DNA from 2 places in the Streptomyces sp. NPDC051909 genome. Region 2 is predicted to be linked to the other one. Evidence: riboswitches for the same ligand, from Rfam matches in the RefSeq annotation. Region 2 holds a riboswitch; the other holds the start of a gene.
What was found. A riboswitch is a leader RNA that binds a small molecule or an ion and turns the genes downstream of it on or off. The one in region 2 is predicted to bind S-adenosylmethionine.

Region 1: it holds a riboswitch for S-adenosylmethionine, as region 2 does, so the genes downstream of both, thrC (threonine synthase) here and AB0M18_RS34825 (aminotransferase class V-fold PLP-dependent enzyme) in region 2, are expected to answer to the same signal.

What each region holds. Positions count from the first base shown of each region.
Region 1 covers NZ_JBFAYA010000021.1:69,606-73,004, forward strand. The annotation lists gene AB0M18_RS28355 (hypothetical protein) at 45-365, opposite strand; gene AB0M18_RS28360 (glucosyl-3-phosphoglycerate synthase) at 455-1,441, opposite strand; SAM riboswitch class I at 1,563-1,709, shown strand; gene thrC (threonine synthase) at 1,703-3,016, shown strand; gene AB0M18_RS28370 (MoaD/ThiS family protein) at 3,050-3,328, shown strand.
Region 2 covers NZ_JBFAYA010000044.1:16,184-19,582, reverse strand. The annotation lists gene AB0M18_RS34835 (rhomboid family intramembrane serine protease) at 1-254, shown strand, start outside; gene AB0M18_RS34830 (Lrp/AsnC ligand binding domain-containing protein) at 251-532, shown strand; gene AB0M18_RS34825 (aminotransferase class V-fold PLP-dependent enzyme) at 603-1,997, opposite strand; SAM riboswitch class IV at 2,194-2,310, opposite strand; gene trpD (anthranilate phosphoribosyltransferase) at 2,398-3,399, opposite strand, start outside.

The DNA.
Region 1 (3,399 bases), on a different contig from region 2:
TTCGGGCCAGGCGCGCACCAGCCGCCCCGGGCGTCCCAGCCGCCTCAGGAGTCCCTGCGGCCCCGTAGCGCCGCCATCGCCACCACCCCGGTCGCCGCCAGGGCCACGCCCAGCGCGCCGAGCAGCCACAGGCGCTCGTCGGCGCCGCCGGTCTCGGCCAAGGTCGGGCTCGGTGTGGCCGCGGTCCCGACCGAGGACTCGCCCGGGTTCGTGCCCGGGTTCGTGCCCGGGTTCGTGCTCGGGTTCGCGCTCGGGGTGAAGTCGCCGTACAGCGTGGCCTGGTAGCGCTTGCCGAGGGACTCGATCACCTCGGCCGAGGCAGTTCCCGCGCTTGTGCCGGTGAGCAGGAGTGCCCCGAGTGCCACGACTGGCAGCAGGATTCCCGCCCGGCCGCCCCTATCCGTTGTGAACCGCATGGGATGGAAATTTAGGCAGAAATCCTCATTATCGGGCGTTACGCCACGCGGCGCCGCTCCGCGTACTCCGCGATCTCCACCATCGGCGGCCGCTCCTCCGTGTCCACCTCGTACGTACGGGGGATGAAGCGCCGCTCCCCGCCCTCGTCCTCGCTCCGCTCGAACTGCGTCAGCCGCGGCCGCACCAGGTGCCCGCGCGAGAGGCGCAGCTGGGCCGTCCGGTAGATCGCCGCCGCCATCCGGCCGAGCGCCTGCCCGTCCTGGTGGCGGTGCTTGCGCACGCCCACGTCCACCTGTGCGAGGGCGTCCAGGCCCACCGTGTGCAGTGCGTCGACGAGCAGCCCCAGCTCCACTCCGTAACCGACCGGGAAGGGCAGCCGTTCGAGCAGCGAGCGCCGTGCCGCGTACTCGCCGCCCAGCGGCTGCACGAGACCGGCCAGCTGCGGCCAGTGCAGATTGAGCAGCGGCCGCGCCACCAGCTCCGTCACCCGACCGCCCTGACCAGGAGTCTTGCCGGAGGCGAGCTGATCGAATTCCGTGCCGAGCGGACGGTCGTACATCGCCTTCACGAAGGCCACGTCCGGGTCGGTGAGCAGCGGGCCCACGATGCCCGTGACGAAGTCCGCCGAGAAGTCCTTCAGATCCGCGTCCACGAAGCAGACGATGTCACCGCCGGTCACCATCAGTGACCGCCACAGCACCTCGCCCTTGCCGGGCACCGCCGGTATCCGCGGCAGGATCGCGTCGCGCGCCACCACTCGCGCGCCGGCCGCCGCGGCGACCGCCGCCGTGCGGTCCGTGGAGCCCGAGTCGATCACCACCAGCTCGTCCACCAGCGGCACCGCCTCCGTCATCAGCTCGCGCCGGATCACGCCGACGATGTCCCCGACCGTCGCCTCCTCGTTGAGCGCGGGCAGGACGACGCTGACGGTCGTCCCCCGCTTGGCGGCGAGGATCCTCTCCAGCGGACGGTCGGCCACGGACCAGGACCGCCGGGACAGCCAGCGCTCCACTTCTTCCAGCAACGTGATCTCCATCTCGCGGATCGGACGACCGGTTCCACCCTCGAAGGCTTCGGTTACAGTCTTGAACAACGCGGATGCCCGATGCATGTCGGGGTGCCGACCGCGTCTCACAATCGAATACCGCTCATCCAGAGGGGCAGAGGGATACGGCCCGTTGAAGCCCCGGCAACCCTCCAGTCGGTCACTACTCGTCCTCCAGCGAGGTCCCCCGACTAGGGAAGGTGCCAAATCCGTCTCATGGCGACGTTCGCCATGAGGAAGATGAGGAGAAAGGGCCTCGCCTCCATGGCTGTTCAGACCGTCGCATCCGCGACCACCTCCGTCGACCTCGGTCCCGCGTCCGGCCTCTCCTGCCGCGAATGCGGTGAGACCTTCCCGCTCGGCCCGATCTTCGCCTGTGAACTCTGTTTCGGGCCTCTCGAAGTCGCCTACGACCTGCCGGCCGGCGACCCCGAGGAGCTGCGCAAGCGCATCGAGGCCGGCCCCGCGAACATCTGGCGCTACGCCCCGCTGCTGCCCGTCCCGGCCGACGTCGCCGAGAAGCCGAACCTGAACCCCGGCTGGACCAAGCTCGTGCAGGCCGACAACCTGGCCCGCGAGCTCGGCGTCGAGCCCGGCAAGCTGTTCGTCAAGGACGACTCCGGCAACCCGACCCACTCCTTCAAGGACCGGGTCGTCGCCCAGGCCATCGAGGCCGCCCGCGCCTTCGGCTTCACCACCCTGTCCTGCTCCTCCACCGGCAACCTGGCCGGCGCCGTCGGCGCCGCCGCCGCCCGCGCCGGCTTCCGCTCCTGCGTCTTCATCCCGCACGACCTGGAGCAGGGCAAGGTCGTCATGGCCGCCGTCTACGGCGGTGACCTCGTCGGCATCGAGGGCAACTACGACGACGTCAACCGCTTCTGCTCGGAGCTCATCGGCGACCCGCTCGGCGAGGGCTGGGGCTTCGTGAACGTCAACCTCCGCCCGTACTACGGCGAGGGCTCCAAGACGCTCGCGTACGAGATCTGCGAGCAGCTCGGCTGGCGGCTGCCCGACCAGCTGGTCATCCCGATCGCCTCCGGCTCCCAGTTCACGAAGATCGACAAGGGTCTGCAGGAGCTCATCAAGCTGGGTCTGGTCGAGGACAAGCCGTACAAGCTCTTCGGCGCCCAGGCCGAAGGCTGCTCGCCGGTCTCCGTCGCCTACAAGGCCGGCCACGACGTCGTACGGCCCCAGAAGCCGAACACCATCGCCAAGTCGCTGGCCATCGGCAACCCGGCCGACGGCCCGTACGTCCTCGACATCGCCCGCCGCACGGGCGGCGCCGTGGAGGACGTGAACGACGAGCAGGTCGTCGACGCGATCAAGCTGCTCGCGCAGACCGAGGGCATCTTCGCCGAGACCGCGGGCGGCGTGACCGTCGGCGTGACGAAGAAGCTCGTCGAGGCCGGTCTCCTCGACCCGACCCTCACCACCGTCGTCCTCAACACCGGTGACGGCCTCAAGACCCTGGACGCCGTTGCCGAGACTTCTCAGGCGACCGCCACCATCCGCCCGAGCCTGGACGCGTTCCGCGACGCCGGCCTGGCCCACTGAGACCCGCCCCGAACGCTGAGAGGTTACGAAGACATGGCCGTGAACGTCCGCATCCCCACCATCCTCCGCACCTACACCGGCGGCCAGGCCGAGGTCCCCGCCGAGGGCGGCACCCTCGCCGAGGTCATCGCCGACCTGGAGAAGAACCACACGGGCATCGCCGCCCGCGTCCTGGACGACCAGGGCAAGCTGCGCCGCTTCGTCAACGTGTACGTCAACGACGACGACGTGCGCTTCGAGCAGGGCCTGGAGACGGCGACGCCGGACGGCGCCGGCGTCTCGATCATCCCGGCCGTCGCCGGCGGCTGCTGAGCCGAGTCGGGTTGAGCCGAGTCGGGTTGAGTCGAGTCGGCTGGGTCGAGTCGGGCTGAGCCGACTTACTG
Region 2 (3,399 bases):
CGCGCTCGCGGGTGACCAGCCTGTTCCCCTTCCTCTTCTTCCTGCCGCTGCGCTTCCCGGCCTGGATCGTGCTGATCTTCTGGTTCGTGCTGCAGTGGCTGGCGGCGCGCTCGGCGGGGGCGGGTCCGGGGGTGGCGTACCTGGCGCACGTGATCGGCTTCGCGCTCGGCTTCCTCTACGCGTGGGCGCGGTACAGGGGTGGGGATACAGTGAAGCCACCAGCCGCGGCCATCGAGGGAGAAAGCCAGCCGTGATCACCGCGATCGTGCTCATCAAGACCAGCGTGGACCGCATCCCCGAGATCGCCGAGGCGATCGCCGCGATCGACTCCGTCAGCGAGGTCTTCTCCGTCACCGGCACCTACGACCTGATCGCCATGGTCCGGGTGGGACGCCACGACGACCTGGCCGACATCATCCCGGGCCAGATCTCGAAGATCCCGGGCGTCGAGGCCACCGACACCCATGTCGCCTTCCGCGCCTACTCCCAGCACGAGCTGGACGCGGCCTTCGCCATCGGCCTGGAGTCGTAGCACCCGCTGCTCAGCGGTGAAGCCGGCCTCTCCCCCGCGGGAGGCCGGCTTCACCCGTTCGTGTGGCTGGTCAGCCGCGGTCGGGGACGCAGCGGCCGTCCTCGGTGCGGTACTTCCACCGGGCGCCGTCGCGCACCAGCGCCTTGACCGCGCCGACGAATCGCTCGACGTGCTCGTCGGGGGTGCCGGCGCCGAAGCTGACGCGGATCGCGTTGAGGGACCTCTCGCCCGGGGCCGCCTCGGGGGCGCCGCACTCGCCCGGGTCCTGCCGGTCGCTGCCGAGCAGCGTGCGCACCAGCGGGTGGGCGCAGAAGAGGCCGTCGCGGACGCCGATGCCGTACTCGGCGGAGAGCGCGGCCGCGAAGTGGGAGCTGTTCCAGCCCTCGACGACGAAGGAGATGACGCCCACGCGGGGCGCGTCGTCGCCGAAGAGGGAGAGCACGCGGACCTCGGGGACCTCGGCGAGGCCCGCGCGGACGGTGGCGATGAGGTGCCGCTCGCGGGCGACGAGGGAGTCGAAGCCGGCCTCGGTGAGCGCCTTGCAGGCGGAGGCGATCGAGTAGACGCCGATGACGTTCGGCGAACCGGCCTCGTGCCGGGCCGCGGTGGTGTGCCACTCCACGTCGACACCGCCGTCGGCCCGACGGGCCACCTTGCGGGACGCGCCGCCGCCCGCGAGGTAGGGCTCGGATTCCTGCAGCCAGTCGGCGCGGCCGGCGAGGACGCCGGAGCCGAACGGGGCGTACAGCTTGTGCCCGGAGAAGGCGACCCAGTCGACGCCCGACTCCCGTACGGAGACGGGGTGGTGGGGGGCCAGCTGGGCGGCGTCCAGGACGATCCGCGCGCCGTGCGCGTGTGCGGCGGCGGCGAGTTCGCGCACCGGCCACAGCTCGCCGGTGACGTTGGAGGCGCCGGTCACGCAGACCAGGGCGGGGCCGTGAGGGTCACGGTCGGCGAGCGCGCGCTCCAGGGTCTCGACGGCCTGCTGCGGGGTGCGGGGCGCGTTGAGGTAGGTGACCTGGGCGTCGCGCCAGGGCAGCAGCGAGGCGTGGTGCTCGGTCTCGAAGACGAAGACCTGGCAGTCGGCCGGGATCACGGCGGCGAGCAGGTTGAGCGAGTCGGTGGTGGAGCGGGTGAAGACGACCTGGTCGCCGGGGCGGCAGTCGAGGAACTCGGCGACGGTGGCGCGGCTGTTCTCGAAGAGGTCGGTGGAGAGCTGCGAGAGGTAGCCGGCCCCGCGGTGGACGCTGCCGTAGTACGGGGCGTAGGCGGCGACGTCGTCCCAGACGCGCTGCAGGGCCGGGGCGCTGGCGGCGTAGTCGAGCGCCGCGTAGGTGACCTCGCCGCCGGTGACGAGCGGGACGGTGACGTCGCGGCCGAGGACCGGCAGCGGGGCTGCGCAGCAGGGGTCGGCGGACTCGGTGGCGGAAGCGGTGGCGGTGGCGGCGTTCGGGCATGCGGACATGACGGTGTCTCCCGGCATAAAAAGGGCGCGAAAAGGCGTGAAAGGGCCCGCGGGGCAGCAGCGCGCGAAGCAGCGCGGACAGAGGTGCCGCACACGGGTGGTGAAGGGGAAAGAGGGGCCGAGGGGCCCTAACGCATTCGCTTGCTCACGAGACAACGCTCCCTAGAGGACCAAGGACCCCAGGGTGTGGCGCAGGGGTCCGCGCTTGCCGCAGGCTTCTGCTCGTACGGCCTGGTCTTCACCCGGGGCACCCCGCCACGGACGGAGGGTTGCCGGACAGCCGGCCGGGGCCTTGCAGCTGTCACTCATGACCTGTTCCAGAACCTATGCCAGACGATCACGACGCCGCAACCCCGTCCCGGCATCCGGGACGGGGTCGCGATCCGCCGTTCCTGTGCCGTCAGGCGTTGCTGGCGGCGATCCACCGCTCCAGGGTGCGGCGCGCGGCCCCCGAGTCGATGGACTCCGCGGCCCGGTCCATGCCGGCCCGCAGCTGCTCCGCAAGGGTGCCCTCGCCCGGCTCCAGGGCGGTCAGCGCGGCCGCCGAGTTGAGCAGCACGGCGTCCCGGACCGGTCCGGTCTCCCCCGCGAGCAGGCGCCGGGCGACATCGGCGTTGTACGAGGGGTCCCCACCGCGCAGGGCGTCGAGCGGCACCGGGGTGATGCCGACCTCGCGCGGGTCGAAGCGCTCCTCGCGCACGGCGCCGTCCCGGACCACCCACACCCGGGACGTGCCGGTGGTGGTCAGCTCGTCCAGGCCGTCGTCGCCGCGGAAGACCAGGGCGGAGTTGCCGCGCTCGGCGAGCACCCCGGCCACGATCGGGGCCATCCGCGGGTCGGCGACGCCGACGGCCTGGGCCCGTACCTTCGCCGGGTTGGTCAGCGGGCCGAGCACGTTGAAGGTGGTGCGGATGCCGAGCTGGCCGCGGGCGGCGGCGACGTGCCGCAGCGAGGGGTGGAACCGCACCGCGAAGCACATGGTGATCCCGGCCTCTTCGGCGACCTCGGCGACCCGCCGCGGGGTGAGGTCGAGGTTGATGCCGAGCTTCTCCAGGACGTCGGAGGAGCCGGAGGCGGAGGACGCGGCGCGGTTGCCGTGCTTGACGACCTTGACGCCGGTGCCGGCCACGACGATGGCGGACATCGTGGAGATGTTCACCGTCTTGGCCCCGTCGCCGCCGGTGCCCACGATGTCGACGGCGGGGCCGGGCACGTCGATGACATTGGCGTGCTCGTACATCGTGCGGACCAGGCCGGAGATCTCCGCGACGGTCTCGCCCTTGGCGCGCAGCGCCACCATGAATCCGGCGATCTGCGCGTCGGTGGCCTCGCCGCGCATGATCAGGTCCATCGCCCAGGCGGTGTCGTCGGCGGACAGGTCCCGGCCTTCGAGGAGTCCGTT